One region of the Uniformispora flossi genome, then DNA from elsewhere that is predicted to be linked to it. Evidence: riboswitches for the same ligand, from Rfam matches in the RefSeq annotation. Region 1 holds a riboswitch; the other holds the start of a gene.
The links. A riboswitch is a leader RNA that binds a small molecule or an ion and turns the genes downstream of it on or off. The one in region 1 is predicted to bind thiamine pyrophosphate.

Region 1 (7,593 bases):
GCTGTGGGCGCCCGAGCTCCACCGCAGCGGCACCATCGCGGCCGCCGCGATCGCGCACGCCACCAACCACGCGCACATAGGCACCAGCGCGGCCCTGGCGTTCACCCGGTCCCCGATGACCACCGCGCTGGAAGCCCTCGACCTCGACGAGCTGTCCGGCGGCCGGTTCCTGCTCGGGCTGGGCAGCGGCGTGCGGCGGCTCAACGAGGAGTGGCACGGCGTCCCCTTCGACCGCCCGGTCCGGCGTATGACGGAAACCGTCGCCGCGATAAGGCAATTCACCACGCAGTGCACCACCGGCGACCCGGTGGAGCTGCGCGGCGAGGTCGCCGGCATGCGCCTGCGCGGGTACCGGCGGCCGTTCCCGGTGCGCCGCCCCCGCATACCCGTCTACGTCGCGAGCTTCGGTCCGGAGATGACCCGCTGCGCGGGCCGCGTCGCCGACGGGTGGATATCCCACGAACTGTGCTCGCCGGCCTACCTGAAGGACCGGCTGCTGCCGCACTTGGGCGAAGGCATGACGCAGGCCGGGCGCGGGCCCGGCGACGTTGACGTGGTGGTGTCCGCGTGCTGCTCCGTCGACCCGGACCGGGCGGTCGCCCGGCGCCGTGCGGCCGGCACCGTCGGCTTCCACGCCACCGTGCGCACCTACGCCGACCTGTTCACGTACCACGGCTTGGGTGCGGAACAGGCCGAAATAGACCGCCGGTTCCGCGCCGGGGCGGCCCCCGACGGGCTCGCCGACGCGGTGCCCGACCACATGGCCGACGCGCTGGCGCTCACCGGCACCGCCGACGACGTCCGGGCCCGGATCCTCGCCTACGAAGGCGTCGCGGACACCGTCCGGCTCACGCCGCCGACCCACGGGCTCACCCCGCGGGAGATCCGCACCGCGCAGCAGCGCGTCATCGAGTTGATCGCGGACCTGTCGGCCGACTGGCAGTGACCGGGCCGGCCGCCAACGCCTCTGTCGGCGATCCCCAGTCGTAATCGGCCCTTCCGCCGGGTACGACGCGGGGCAGGGACGCGGCACAGGGCCGCGCGGCCAGGGTGGGGGCCCGACATGACCGTTGCGACACACCTGGCGTTGTGGGCATTGGGACTGGCCGACGACGACGTTCCGGACGAGGTGCGCGACGCCGCGTGCCGCCAACTCCTCGACGGGGTCGGCACCGCGGTGGCGGCGGCACGGACGGGTGCCGGGGGACCGGCCGTGACGGTGGCCGGGCTGCTCGGCGGCCCGCGCAGAGCCGCGGTGATCGGTTCGACGGGCCCGAAACTGTCCGCGCCGGCCGCCGCGTTCGCCAACGGCGCGCTCGTGCACGCACTGGACTACGACGGCACGCATCCCGCGGGCGTCGTGCACGCGACGGCTCCCGTGCTGGCCGCGGCGTTCGCCGCCGGCCAGGACGAGCGGGCCACCGGGCGCGAGGTGCTGCTCGCCTCGGTGGCCGGGCTGGAGGCGGTGTGCCGGATCGCGGCCGCCGTGCCGCACGCGTTCCATGCCCGCGGCCTGCACGCGACCGGCATGGCCGGGGTGTTCGGGGCGGCGCTGACGAGCGCGCGGCTTCTCGGGCTGGACGTGCAGCAGACCGTGCATGCGCTGGGTATCGCGGGGAGTTCCTCGTCCGGGCTGCTGGAGTGCCTGAACACCGGGGCGGAGACCAAGCTGCTGCACCCGGGCTCGGCGGCGGCCGGCGGGGTGCTGGCGGCGTGGCTGGCCCGGGCCGGGGCGACCGGGCCGGACACCGTGTTCGAGGGCGAGTTCGGGTTCTACCGGGCGTTCGCGGGGCGTTCCGTGGCGCCGCACCAGGTGATCGGCGGGCTCGGCGAGCGCTGGGAGCTGCCGGACATCACGGTCAAGCAGTACCCGTGCTGCGAGCTGATCCACGCCTCGCTGCGCGCGGCGGCGACGGCGGCCGCGCAGATGGCCGAGGCGGGGCTGGGGTCGGACGACATCGAATCGGTGAAGGTCGCGGTGCCGAAGGAATCGATTCCGCTGGTCGGTACGCCGGACAAGGCGGCGCCGCGGTCGGTCTACGAGGCGAAGTTCTCGCTCGCGTGGTCGGTGGCCGCGATGCTGGTCGACGGATCGGTCGACGTCGACACGTATGCGGAGGGCTGCACGCGGCGGACCGCGCCGGCGGAACTCGCGCAACGGGTGCGGATCTCCACGGTTCGGTGTGACGGGCCCGCGGTGTCCGCGCCGGGCGAGCTGACCGTCCGGTTCCGCGGCGGGCGGCGGCTGCGCGTGGACGAGCCCGGACTGACCGCCGTGCCGGACGAGGTGGTGACCGCGAAGTTCCATGCCAATGCGGGCGGCATGACCTCGGATTCGGAACTGCTGGCGGCGAAGCTGCGTGCGCTGGGCACGGTGTCGCGCATCGGGCCGCTGATCGAGCTGACCGCGAAGATCGCCGCCCCGCGCGGGTGACGGGTCAGGCCCGTGGTGCCAGCACGCCGCGCGCCAGCGCGGCCAGACCGGCCGCGATGCGGTCCGGGCTCAGGCCGCGGCCGCGCTGCATCCGGTACACCTCGGGGGCCAGCGGGGCGAGGAGCTGGTCGGCGAGGGCGTCCGGGTCGGCGCCGGTGCCCGCTTCGGTCACCAGGTGCCGGACGTGCGCGCGCCAGAAGCCGTACGCGCCGGTCGCGAACCGGGCCTGCCCGGTCTCCGCGCCGAGCACCAGGTCCACGTGCGACTCCAGCAGGTCGACCATCGCGGCGTAGAACGCGGCGAGCCGTTCCGCGGGCGCGACCGCGCCCGGGCCCAGCGGCGCGGGGCCGCGCATGAGCCTTTCCTGAAGCGCGCGTTCGTGCTCGTCGAGCAGGGCGCGGGCGATGGAGGCGCGGTCGGGGTAGCGCCGGTAGAGGGTGCCGCGGCCGATCCCGGCGGCTTTCGCGATGTCGTCCATCGTCACCGCGGCCGGCTCGCCGTCGCGGAACAGCCGGTCCGCGGCGGCGAGCACGCGCGCCCGGTTGCGGGCCGCGTCCGCCCGTTCGCGGGCCGGGGCGGGAGCGGCCATCGGTAGCTCGGGAATCGGGTTCACGCCGGCCACTCTACGGCACCTCCGCGAATAAGTGGACATGACGTCCGGTTGACCCGTAGGGTCGTCACCGAACAAGCGGACGACATGTCCGTTTGTTCGTCAGCCGATGCCTGCCCCGCGACCTGGGAGTACGCCATGCCCCGCCTCCTCCACCTGGACAGCAGCGCCCGTTCCGACGCGTTCTCGCGCCGCCTCGGCGCCGCCTTCGTGACGTCGTGGCAGGCGTCCGGCGGCGGCCCGGTCACCCACCGCGACCTGGCCGCCGACCCGCCCCCGCCGATCGGCGAAGCCTGGACGACGATCTGCGACACGCTGCTGCGCGAGGGCATCACCGACATCGCCCGCTACCCGGAGGCCGTGCGCACCGACGCCGAACGCGCCGCGTGGGCGATCGTCGCGCCGCTGCTCGACGAACTGGTCGCCGCGGACGTCGTGCTGATCGGCGCACCGATGTACAACTTCGGCGTGCCGGCCGCGCTCAAGGCATGGATCGACCAGGTGACCTTCCCCAAGATGGTGCTGGCCCCGCGCCGGTTCGTCGTGGTGACGGGGCGCGGCGGCGCGTACGGCCCGGGTATGCCGCGCGAGCCGTTCGACCACCACGGCCGCTACCTCGCCGACTTCTTCCGCGGCCACTACGCCGTCGACGACGCGGTGTTCGTGCACGCCGAGCTGACCAACGCGCTCGTCGACCCGGGCCTCGCGGAGCGGTTCCCGCAGCACAAGGAATCGTCCGTCGCCGCCTACGCACAGGCCGCCGACCTGGGCGCCGAGCTGGCCGGATTCGCCCTGCCGAGGGAGGACTGACATGCCGTGGATATGGCTGCTGCTGGCCGGCGTCGTCGAGGTCGCCTGGTCGCAGAGCATCAAACCGACCGAAGGCTTCACCAAGCTGCCGCAGACCGCGCTGTGCTTCGTCCTCATGGTCGGGGCGGTCTACCTGTTGTCCCGCGCCATGAAGGACCTGCCGACCGGGACGTCGTACGCCGTCTTCACCGGCATCGGCACGATCGGCGCCATCACGCTCGGCGTGGTCCTCCAGGGCGACAGACTCGACCTCGCGCGGATCACCGCACTGGCGCTCATCGTCGCCGGACTCACCGTGGCGCGGCTCACCTCCGCCTAGCGGGGGGGAATAGCGCAGGCATACGGGTGTGTTGTCCGCTGTCATGCTCACCGGACTCGCCGTCGTCGCCTGCGTGCTGGCCGCCGCCACCGCGGTCGGCCTGTGGCGCCGCCGGACCGACGGAAGGATGCGCCCCGTGGCCGACTCCGCCGCGGCGGCGCCCGCGCCCGCCCTCACCCCCGACGAGATCGGCACCGCGCTCGGCGACCGCGCCACGTTCGTGCAGTTCTCCACGGCGTTCTGCGCCCCGTGCCGGACCACGCGGGCGCTGCTCGGCCAGGTCGCGGGTGAACTCGACGGCGTTGTGCACGCCGAGATCGATGCCGAGCACCACCTGGATCTGGTGCGCCGCCTCGACGTGACCCGGACGCCGACCGTGCTCGTCCTCGACGCGCACGGCACCGTCGTCAAGCGCGCCACGGGCATCCCGCGCAGGCAGGACGCGCTGGCCGCGGTGGCGCTCGCCGCGGCGGGGGCGTCCGGGGCCGGGGCGTCGGGGACCGAAGCGTCGGGGGTTGGAGCATGACCAAGGGCCTCGACCCGCGTGGGCCGCGGTTCGCCGCCGCCGTGACCTCCGTCGTCCTCGCGGTCGTCGTGGTGACCGGGAGCGGATGGCTGCTGGCCGCGCAGGCGGCCGTGTTCGCCATTGGTGCGTTCGCGGGTCCGGGAGCCGCGCCGTACGGCATGTTCTACCGCCGCGTCGTCGCGCCCCGGCTGGCCCCGCCCGCCGAGCGCGAGGACCCGCGGCCGGTCCGGTTCGCGCAGTTCGTCGGACTGGCGTTCGCGGTCGTCGGCGCGGCGGCGTACCTGCTGGGCGCCCCGGTCGTCGGCATGGTCGCGGCCGCGGGCGCGCTGTTCGCGGCGTACCTCAACGCGGCGTTCGGGCTGTGCCTCGGCTGCGAGATGTACCTGCGCTACCGCCGCGTGGTCCCGGCCCGCGGCTGACCGGTCAGCCGAACGCGGACTGCACGTACACCGTCCGCGGCGCCTGGTACTCCACGACGGTCACCAACTGACCCACCTCGAACGTCTCGTCGGGTGTCACGGGATAGGCCAGGAACGCCTCGATGCCGCCCCGCACCCCGACCATGACCTCGCCCACCAGACCGGGGCCGATCCGCCCCGTCACCTTCCCGCGCAAGCCGACCATGCGGCAATTGTGGACTGCCGGAGTACGGCACGGCCGCCGGGATCCCCCTCGACCGGACGGGGCTGGCCGGAATGCCCGGTGTATGCCAGGGTGGTGGCCGACCGATACACGCGGGAGCTCGGGGCACCGGGCTGAGAGGGCGCTGACAGAGCCGCGCCGACCGCAGAACCTGACCGGGTAATGCCGGCGTAGGGAGATTTCGATGTCGACGCCCTCCAATGCGTCCACGCCTGCCCGCAACTCCGCCCCCGCCGGGGCCGGAACGGGCATCACCACCGGTGCGATCTCCGCGGCGCACCACAAGCAGTACCTCACCGGATCACGCGACGACCTGCGGGTTCCGGTGCGGACCGTGCACCTGACCGACGACTCGACGGTGCGCTTGTACGACACGTCCGGCCCGTACACCGACCCCGCCTACGAGGTCGACGTCCGCCGCGGCCTGCCGCCGATCCGCGACCCCTGGATCGACGAACGCGGCGACACCGAGCGCTACGACGGCCGCATCGCGGCCCTCGGCGTGCTCCCCGGCGCCACCGTCGTCCGCCCCCGCCGAGCCGCCGGTGGCACGGCGGTGACCCAACTCGCCTACGCACGCCGCGGCGTGGTCACCCCGGAGATGGAGTTCGCGGCGATCCGCGAAGGCCTGTCCCCGGAAACCGTGCGCGAAGCCCTCGCGGCGGGGCGCGCGGTGCTGCCCGCGAACATCAACCACCCGGAGATCGAGCCGATGCTCATCGGCAAGGACTTCCTGGTGAAGGTCAACGCCAACATCGGCAACTCGGCGGTGACTTCCTCGATTGAGGAGGAGACCGACAAGCTGGTGTGGGCGATCCGCTGGGGTGCCGACACGGTGATGGATCTGTCGACCGGCGACGACATCCACACCACGCGCGAGTGGATCGTACGCAACTCGCCCGTCCCGATCGGCACGGTGCCGCTGTACCAGGCGCTGGAGAAGGTGAACGGCAAGCCCGAGGCCCTGACGTGGGAGTTGTACCGGGACACCGTGATCGAACAGGCCGAGCAGGGCGTCGACTACATGACGGTGCACGCGGGCGTGCTGCTGCGATACGTGCCGCTGACCGCGCGCCGCAAGACCGGCATCGTGTCGCGCGGCGGATCGATCATGGCGGCGTGGTGCCTGGCGCACCACGAGGAGAACTTCCTCTACACGAACTTCCGCGAACTCACCGAGATCCTGCGGGCGTACGACATCACCTACTCGCTCGGCGACGGCCTCCGCCCGGGCAGCACCTACGACGCCAACGACGAGGCGCAGTTCGCCGAGCTCACCACGCTCGGCGAACTCGGGCGCATCGCCCGCGAGATGGACGTCCAGGTGATGATTGAGGGCCCCGGCCACGTGCCGATGCACAAGATCAAGGAGAACATCGACCTCCAGCAGGAGATCTGCGACGAGGCGCCGTTCTACACTCTCGGCCCGCTCACCACCGACATCGCGCCGGGCTACGACCACATCACCTCGGCGATCGGCGCCGCGATGATCGGCATGTGGGGCACGGCGATGCTCTGCTACGTGACTCCCAAGGAGCACCTGGGACTTCCGGACCGCGACGACGTCAAAGCGGGCGTGATCGCGTACAAGATCGCCGCCCACGCCGCGGATTTGGCCAAGGGCCACCCCACCGCCCACGAATGGGACGACGCCCTGTCCGACGCCCGTTTCGAGTTCCGCTGGCAAGACCAGTTCGACCTGGCCCTCGACCCGGATACCGCCCGCGCCTTCCACGACGAAACGCTCCCGGCGGCCCCGGCGAAGACCGCGCATTTCTGTTCGATGTGCGGTCCGAAGTTCTGTTCGATGAAGATCAGCAGAACCATCACGGAGACCTATGGGCCCCTTGGCGCTGCCTCTGATGCCCTGACCAGCGGTGATGCCGTGGAGGACGGGATGCGGGCCAAGTCGGAGGAGTTCGCCCAATCGGGCCACCGGGTGTATCTGCCTGTGCGGGATTGACCCGCCGGCTCGGCTGTCTCCCCTTCGTGTGACGGCCGGGTGGGAGTCGGGTCGACGGCCGGCGACAGGATCGACACCGTGCAGGAGTTCGCGGAGCGCGAAGGCGAGCGGTGCTTTGGCTCGGCCTCGCGCTCCGCGAGTGGATGTGTGCGTCGTGGTCAGCTGTCGCAGCCGCCGCGCTCGGAAGGTCCGGGCTTGTCCCAGTCGTCGGGGTGACCGTGGCAGGGCGGCTTCGGCCAGGTCGGCTCCGCAGGGTCCTCGGCGGTGGCGCTGACGCCGGTGGCGGCGT
Region 2 (7,593 bases), on a different contig from region 1:
GCTACTGGGGCTGGCGCGGCGCGGGCGGCGTGGACGCGGGGCCGGCGGGCGACGCCGCGGTTCGGGCGGCGACGTCGCTGGAGTTGCTGCAGGCCAGCGCGCTGATCCACGACGACCTGATGGACAGCAGCGATACACGCCGTGGCAAGCCTGCCGTGCACCGGCGGTTCGAGGCGCTGCACCGGGCGTCGGGGTGGTGCAGCAACGCGGCGGGCTTCGGCGAGGCGGCCGCGGTGCTGCTGGGCGACCTGTGCCTGTCGTGGTCGGACGAGATGTTCTCCGGCAGCGGGGTGGATCCGGCCGCGCTGGCCGCCGCGAAGCCGCTGTTCGACGTGATGCGGACCGAGGTGATGGCCGGGCAGTACCTGGACGTCCTCGAGCAGGCCATGGGCGGCGGTTCGGTGGAGCGGTCGCGGCGGGTGATCCGGTTCAAGTCGGCGAAGTACACGATCGAGCGGCCGCTGCACGTCGGCGCGGCGCTGGCGGGGGCGGGGCCGGAGCTGCTGGTGGCGTACTCGGCGTACGGGCTGCCGCTCGGCGAGGCGTTCCAGCTGCGCGACGACGTCCTCGGGGTGTTCGGCGACCCGGCCGAGACCGGCAAGCCGGCGGGCGACGACCTGCGTGAAGGCAAGCGCACGGTGCTGCTCGCGTTGGCCGCCGAGCGCGGCACGGCGGCGCAGCGCCGGATCGTCGACGAGCTGCTCGGCGACCCGGCGCTGGACGATGCCGGGGTCAAGGACCTCCAGGGCGTCATCGCCGGTACCGGCGCACTGGCCGAGGTCGAGGCGATGATCGGCACGCTTACCGAGCGGGCGCTGGCGGCCCTCGACAGCGCGGCGGTCACGGCCGATGCGCGGACGGTGCTGCACGAGTTGGCGGAGGCGGCGACGGTTCGGCGGGTGTGAGCCGACCGGGCGCGACCCGCACGACCGTGGTGGACGAGGCGGCTGTGTCTGCTGTGTCTGCCACGATCTGCCGCGTGCCGTCCGCGGATCCGCGGAGGATCACGGTGTGACCGGCGGTCCGGCTGCGGACGGTCCAGGTGGAGCAGCCGTTGCGGTCCTCGGCCTCGGTCGGCGCCGCGGGCCGGGTCGGCGGAACCGGCGGCACGCTCGGCCCGGGCTTCTCCGCCGCCGCGCCGTGTCCCGGCGCCGACCGGTTCGGACTGCCCGCGCCGGCCTTGGCCCCCGACGGATCGTTACTGCCCTTTCGCGACGGCGACCCCGTATCCGGCACGGGTGCCGGGGACGCCGCCGTTGCGGTCCTGCCGGGTGGGTTCGCCCGATCGTCGCCGCCGGACCCGCCTCCCGTGTTCCGTCCGCCCGTGGTGCCTGTCGGCTGCCCGGATCCGGTGGGCTCCGCCGCCGCGGCTCCGCCGTCGCGGCCCCGGTCGCCGGCGTCCGGCCCCGCTCCCGGAGCGGTCGTCGGCGCACCGCCGTCCCCCGGCACGGGAGCGCTCGCCTCGGCGCCGGCCGTCGGCGCCGCCATCCGGACCGGCTCGGCGGGTTCCGCGGCCGCTGTCCGCAGCATCTCCGGCGGGAAGCGGCCGATCAGGAAGATCACCCCGAGGCAGATCCCCAGCGCGATCAGCGGTGCCATCAGCCCGCCGCGTTCGCCCTCGCCCCGAGCCCCGCTCGCCCTCGCGTCCATACCCGTGCCCCCGCCCGATTCCGGAATCCGCTCCTGTGTCCCCGCACCGGCCCCAAGGCCGTCCCTGGGCGGCGGAACGATCGGTCTCGGTGGTAAGGCACCCGGCGCGTCGTCGGCCGCGCCGTCTTCTTCCGCGGTCGGCCCGGTCGCGGGGGCCTCGCCGAGCGGGACGGCCACCAGGCGCGGGGACGGGACGACGGTGTCGCCGAGGCGGGACGGCGAGGTCGACGCGAGCAGGATGCTGTCGTACGCCGAACCCGCCCGGCGTCGGTCAGTCGAGCTGTTCATGCGCGAAGTCTGGCCACTTCGGAAGCGTGATCACAGGGGTATCGCGCATGCCGCGCGACCATTCACCCTCGGGTCCACCCGGATGGCGCACGTTTTCTGTCGTTTGCCGCTCGATTGCCGCACGCTTCGGGTTCGGTTGGCTGTCGGTTGCGGAGCCGAACGGGATCACCGACGGCGCCGGAGGATCCTCCGGCCTGGTCACCACCGCACCAGCACCACCATCGGCGTGCGCGTCCCGGCCCAGTACTCGGCCGCGTCGCGCAGCAGCTCCCGGATGCGGTCCCAGTCGTCCGTGTTGCGGTCGGCAAAGGTGCGCCACCGGTCGACGACGATCACGCGCCGTGCGGGTTCGGGCAGGAGTGTGTCGTCGGTGAGGCAGTCCCACAGGGCGTCCCAGTTGCGGCCGAAATACGCGGGTAGCGACAGTCCGGCGGCGAACGCGTCCATCGCCCCGGCTTTGTCCCGCGCGTCGCGTAGGTCGACGACGGTGCTCGACCACCCGTGGGTGCGGGCCGATGCGGTGAGGACGTCGACCGGGGCGGCGTCGTGGACGTCGGCGAGGTCCGGGGGCAGGAGTCCGGACGTCCATGCGGTCGCGTTGCGCAGCTCGTGCCACGCGTTGACGTCGCGCCAGGGGCTCACGGCACGATCACCCGGAACGTGGCGTAGTGGTCGGACGTGTAGTAGCGCTCCCCCGCGTTCCCGGCGATGATCCGCCGGGCGCCGCGGTCGTCCGAGCCGGGGGTGTCGACGGTGTATTCGCGGTAGTAGCCGCTCTTCTCCTTCGGCAGGCGCCCTTCGCGATTGCCGAAGACCGTGCCGTCCTTGGTGTAGGGGAACGGCCCGCCGGCATCGATCCGCTGCAGCGTGGTCCGGGCTTCGGGCGGCAGTTGGGCCGCCGCCACGGTGGCCATGCCCGGCGGCACGGACACCGGACGCGACGTGCTCGGCCCGAACGGGCTCGGTGAATGCGTCGCGTCCCGCGGCGCGGTATTCGGCGCGGCCGCCGACGCCGGCGTCCCGCTCGCCGCCCCGGGGTTCTTGGCCTCGCTGCCGCCCCGGGTGAGCCCGACGACCAGCGCGATCGCCGCCACCACCGCGAGCAGCGCGGCGGCGAGGACCATGCGGGGCTTGCCCGACATTCGTGACATCCCGTTCATGACGGGGATGGTGGCACGCACCGGGGCTGCGGGGGTGGATGGGACACGCGGGGAGAAGCGCGGTGTGGGGGCGGGCCGGGCGTCGGTGCCGCCCGGCCGCCCTCGCGCCGTCGCCTACTCCCCCGCCAACCGCCGCACGAACTCCCGGGTCGCGGCTCCCGGGTCCTCGGCCTCGGTGATCGCGCGGACCACGACGACCCGGCGGGCCCCCGCGGCGAGGACCTCGTCGAGGTTGCCCAGGTCGATGCCGCCGATGGCGAACCACGGCCGGGCGGGCCGGAGCGACGCCGTGTAGCGGACCAGGTCCAGGCCCGGTGCCGGGCGGCCCGGTTTGGTCGGGGTCGGCCAGACCGGGCCGGTGCAGAAGTAGTCGACACCGGGCTCGGCGAGCGCGGCGTCGACCTCGGCTTCGGCGTGCGTGGACCGCCCGATGACCACCTCGTCGCCGAGGATCGCGCGGGCGTGCGGCACGGGCAGGTCGTCCTGCCCGAGGTGGAGGACGTCGGAGCCCGCCGCGTGCGCGACGTCCGCGCGGTCGTTGACGGCAAGGAGCCGGCCGTGCCGCCGCGCGGCGTCCGCGAAGACTTCCAGGTGGGCCAGTTCCTGTTTGGCCTCCAGGCCGGTCTTCTGCCGCAGCTGGACGATGTCCACGCCCGCGGCCAGCACGGCGTCCAGGAACTCGGGCAGGTCGCCCTGCTTCTCCCGGGCGTCCGTGCACAGGTACAGGCGGGCCGCGTCGAGGCGGCCGCGGATGTCCGTCATACCGCGAGGGCCTGGGCGCGGCGGCGTACCTCGGTCTTGCGGTTGCCGCGGAGCGCGTCGATGGGGGTGCCGGGCAGCGACTCGTCCGGCGTGAAGAGCCATTCGAGGATCTCGCGGTCGGAGAAGCCCGCGTCCTCCAGCACCGTGAAGGTCCCGGTGAGGCCCTTGACGGTGGCGTTGTTCTGGATGAACGCGGCGGGCACCTGGAGGCTGTTGTTCTCCCCGCGGCGGACGGCGAGGATCTGCCGGTCCTTGAGGAGCTGCCGGATCCGGGTCACCTCGACGCCGAAGATCTCGGCGAGGTCCGGGAGGGTCAGCCAGTCGGCGATGAGTTTTTCGATGGTCGTGTCGGTCTCGCTCACGGCTCCAGAATAGGGCCCTGCGACGTAGGGGAATCCCGTGCTTTCCGACGGGATCCCCGCGCGTCGCGGCGGCTCAGGCCGTGCCGTCGGCCCGCTGGACGTCCTTGAGCGCGGTGCCGATGTCGGCGAACTTGGCCTTGTCGACCGCGGCGCCGGTCTGCACGAGCTTGCGGCCCTGGGCCAGGTCGCGCGGCCGGGCGACGGTGATGAGCGCGACGAGGGTGTCGCCGGCGAACCAGCCGGCGCTCCATTTGCCGTCCTCGCCGGGGCCGCGGACCACGAGTTCGTCGTCGGGGCCGTGGTGGCCGACGTACTGGATCATGCGGCCGAACTGGTCGGACCAGAAGTACGGCACCGGGTCGTACGCCGCGTCGCCGCCGGCCAGGTTCGCGGCGACGGTGCGGGGCCCGTGCAGGGCGTTGTCCCAGTGCTCGACGCGCAGGCGGGCGCCGTAGCGGGCGGACGGGAAGACGACGCAGTCGCCGACCGCGTACACGTCGGGGTGCGACGTGCGCAGGTGGTCGTCGACGAGGACGGCGCCGCGCGGGTCGAGGTCCAGGCCGGAGCCGGCGAGCCACCCGGTGTCGGGGCGGACGCCGATGCCGACCACGACGGCGTCGGCGGGCAGCCGGGTGCCGTCGGCGAGGTGGACCGCGCCGGGTTCGAGGCGGTCGACGCGGGCGTTGAGGAGGAGTTCGACGCCGGCCTCGGCGTACCACGGGACGAAGCGCGTGCCGATGTCGTCGGGGAAGGCACCCGCGAGCGGCGCGTGCAGTGCCTCGACGACGGTGGTGCGGCAGCCGAGCGCGGCCGCGGACGTGGCGACTTCGGCACCGATCCAGCCCGCGCCGACGACCACGACGTGCGCGCCGGGGGTGAGGGCGGCGCGGAGGCGGCGCGCGTCGTCGAGGGTGCGCAGGGTGTGGACGCCGTCGACGTCGGCCGCGCCGGGCAGGTTGACGACCTGCGAACCGGTCGCGATCACGAGCCGGTCGTAGGCGAGCGGGCCCGCGTCGGTGTCGACCTCGCGGTCGGCCGGGCGGAGCCCCGTGGCGGCGCGGCCCAGGAGCAGCTCGACGCCCAGGACGTCCCAGTCCGCTTCGAAGGTGGAGTCGTCGGTCTTGCCGCCGAGGACCTCCTTGGACAGGGGCGGGCGGTCGTACGGCTTGTGCGGCTCGGCCCCAAGCAGGGTGATCCGGCCGGTGTAGCCCTGTTCGCGCAACCCCACGACAGTCTGCAGGCCGGCCATGCCGGCACCCACGACAAGCACGTTCTCCATGCGGGGAACCTTAGGGGTCGACACGTGTACGCCCGACGACGAAGAGTTTGATTGAGGCAAGGATCACGTACCGGGACCTCCGAACCCAGTCCGACAATCCGACGATTCCGGCCGGAGGTAGGGTTGAGTCCTCACGGGAGCCCGGTGGGACCGGGCTGAGAGGGGGGCTGCAAGCCCCCGACCGTCCGAACCTGATCCGGGTCATGCCGGCGCAAGGGAGTGTGTCCACCAGCCATGGCTTCTGCGAGCCCGAGCCCCGCCGCGCGTCCCGCCACCCCCACCGCGGCCTCCCCCGACGTCCTCGTCGTCGGCGCCGGCGTCATCGGCCTCTCGATCGCCTGGCGCGCCGCCCGCCGCGGCCTCACCGTCGTCCTCGCCGACCCGCAGCCCGGCCGCGGCGCCTCGCACGCCGCCGCGGGCATGCTCACCCCGGTCTCCGAACTCCAGTACGGCGAAGAGTCCCTGCTCCGCCTCAACATGGACTCCGCGGCCCGCTACCCCGCCTTCGCCGCCGAACTCGAGGACGCCTCCGGACTCCCCTCCGGCTACCGCGCCTGCGGCACCCTCGCCGTCGCCCTCGACGCCGACGACCGCGCCGTCCTCAAGGACCTCCACGCGTTCCAGTCCCGCCTCGGCCTCGCCTCCACCTGGCTGACCAGCCGCGAATGCCGCCGCTTCGAACCGATGCTCTCCCCCGCCGTCGCGGGCGGCCTGCACGTCGAAGGCGACCACCAGATCGACAACCGCCGCCTCGTCGCCGCGCTCCTCGCCGCCTGCGAACGCGAACCCGGCATCACCCTGCGGCCCGCCCGCGCCACCGCCCTCCTCACCGCCGGCGACCGCGCGACCGGCGCCCGCCTCGACGACGGCACCGACGTGTCCGCCGGCCAGGTCGTCCTCGCGGCCGGCTGCTGGTCCAACGCCGTCGACGGCCTGCCGCCCGGCCTGCTGCCGCCCATCCGCCCGGTCAAGGGCGAGATCCTGCGCCTGCACGTCCCGGACGCCTACCGGCCGTTCCTCAGCCACAACGTCCGCGGCGTCGTCAAGGGCGGCAGCATGTACCTGGTGCCGCGCGCCGACGGCGAACTGGTGATCGGCGCCACCGAGAACGACCTCGGCTACGACACCGAGGTCACCGCCGGCTGCGTCTACGAACTCCTCCGCGACGCCCGCGAACTCGTCCCCGGCGTCACCGAACTCCCGCTCGTGGAAACGCACGCGGGCCTGCGCCCCGGCACCCCGGACAACGCGCCGCTGATCGGCCGCACCGGCCTCGACGGCCTGATCGCCGCCACCGGCCACTACCGGCACGGCATCCTGCTGACCCCCGTCACCGCCGACGCCGTCGCCGAACTCCTCGCCGACGGCACCGTCCCCGACGTCGTCCGCCCCTGGGGGCCCGCGCGCTTCACCGCCACCACCGGCAAGGAGCTGTCCTACGCATGACCGTCGAGCCCGCCCACACCATCTCCGTCAACGGCGAACCCCGCCCGCTCGCCGCCGGCACCACCGTCGCCGCGCTCATCGCGACCATGACCTCGGCCACCAAGGGCGTCGCCGTCGCGGTCAACGAGGACGTCGTGCCGCGCAGCAAATGGGCGTCCACGCTGCTCGACGCCGGCGACCGCGTCGAGGTCCTCACCGCCGTCCAGGGCGGCTGACCTTCCGACGGGTGGTCGGAAGGACAACCCGGAACACCCCACACCCACACGCCAAGGAGGACGGCAATGACGCACGCGACCGCGGACGACAAGCTCCAGCTCGGCGGCGAGGTCTTCTCCTCCCGGCTGATCACCGGCACCGGCGGCGCACCGAGCCTGGACATCCTGGAAGCCGCGCTGGTCGCGTCCGGCACCGAGATGACCACGGTCGCGATGCGCCGCCTCAACCCGCGCACCACCGGCTCCGTCCTCGACCTGCTGCGCAAGCTGGGCATCCGGCCCCTGCCGAACACCGCCGGCTGCTACACCGCCGGCGAAGCCGTGCTGACCGCCCGCCTCGCGCGCGAAGCACTGGAGACCGACTGGGTGAAAGTGGAGGTCGTCGCCGACGAGCGGACCCTGCTGCCGGACACCGTGGAACTCGTGGACGC

Region 2: linked by a shared signal. The riboswitch ahead of thiO (glycine oxidase ThiO) and the one ahead of thiC (phosphomethylpyrimidine synthase ThiC) in region 1 are both predicted to bind thiamine pyrophosphate.

The regions. Positions count from the first base shown of each region.
Region 1 covers NZ_JBMULZ010000005.1:264,663-272,255, reverse strand. Annotated here, with positions in the region: gene ACPA54_RS13870 (LLM class flavin-dependent oxidoreductase) at 1-946, shown strand, start outside; gene ACPA54_RS13865 (MmgE/PrpD family protein) at 1,064-2,434, shown strand; gene ACPA54_RS13860 (TetR/AcrR family transcriptional regulator) at 2,439-3,023, opposite strand; gene ACPA54_RS13855 (FMN-dependent NADH-azoreductase) at 3,183-3,854, shown strand; gene ACPA54_RS13850 (DMT family transporter) at 3,856-4,173, shown strand; gene ACPA54_RS13845 (thioredoxin family protein) at 4,217-4,699, shown strand; gene ACPA54_RS13840 (DUF4395 domain-containing protein) at 4,696-5,118, shown strand; gene ACPA54_RS13835 (hypothetical protein) at 5,123-5,323, opposite strand; TPP riboswitch at 5,424-5,535, shown strand; gene thiC (phosphomethylpyrimidine synthase ThiC) at 5,526-7,304, shown strand; gene ACPA54_RS13825 (prealbumin-like fold domain-containing protein) at 7,463-7,593, opposite strand, start outside.
Region 2 covers NZ_JBMULZ010000008.1:75,338-82,930, reverse strand. Annotated here, with positions in the region: gene ACPA54_RS19400 (polyprenyl synthetase family protein) at 1-905, shown strand, start outside; gene ACPA54_RS19395 (hypothetical protein) at 841-1,938, opposite strand; gene ACPA54_RS19390 (hypothetical protein) at 1,922-2,140, opposite strand; gene ACPA54_RS19385 (barstar family protein) at 2,137-2,580, opposite strand; gene ACPA54_RS19380 (guanyl-specific ribonuclease) at 2,577-3,098, opposite strand; gene thiE (thiamine phosphate synthase) at 3,213-3,860, opposite strand; gene ACPA54_RS19370 (Rv2175c family DNA-binding protein) at 3,857-4,222, opposite strand; gene ACPA54_RS19365 (NAD(P)/FAD-dependent oxidoreductase) at 4,296-5,501, opposite strand; TPP riboswitch at 5,625-5,737, shown strand; gene thiO (glycine oxidase ThiO) at 5,736-6,947, shown strand; gene thiS (sulfur carrier protein ThiS) at 6,944-7,162, shown strand; gene ACPA54_RS19350 (thiazole synthase) at 7,229-7,593, shown strand, end outside.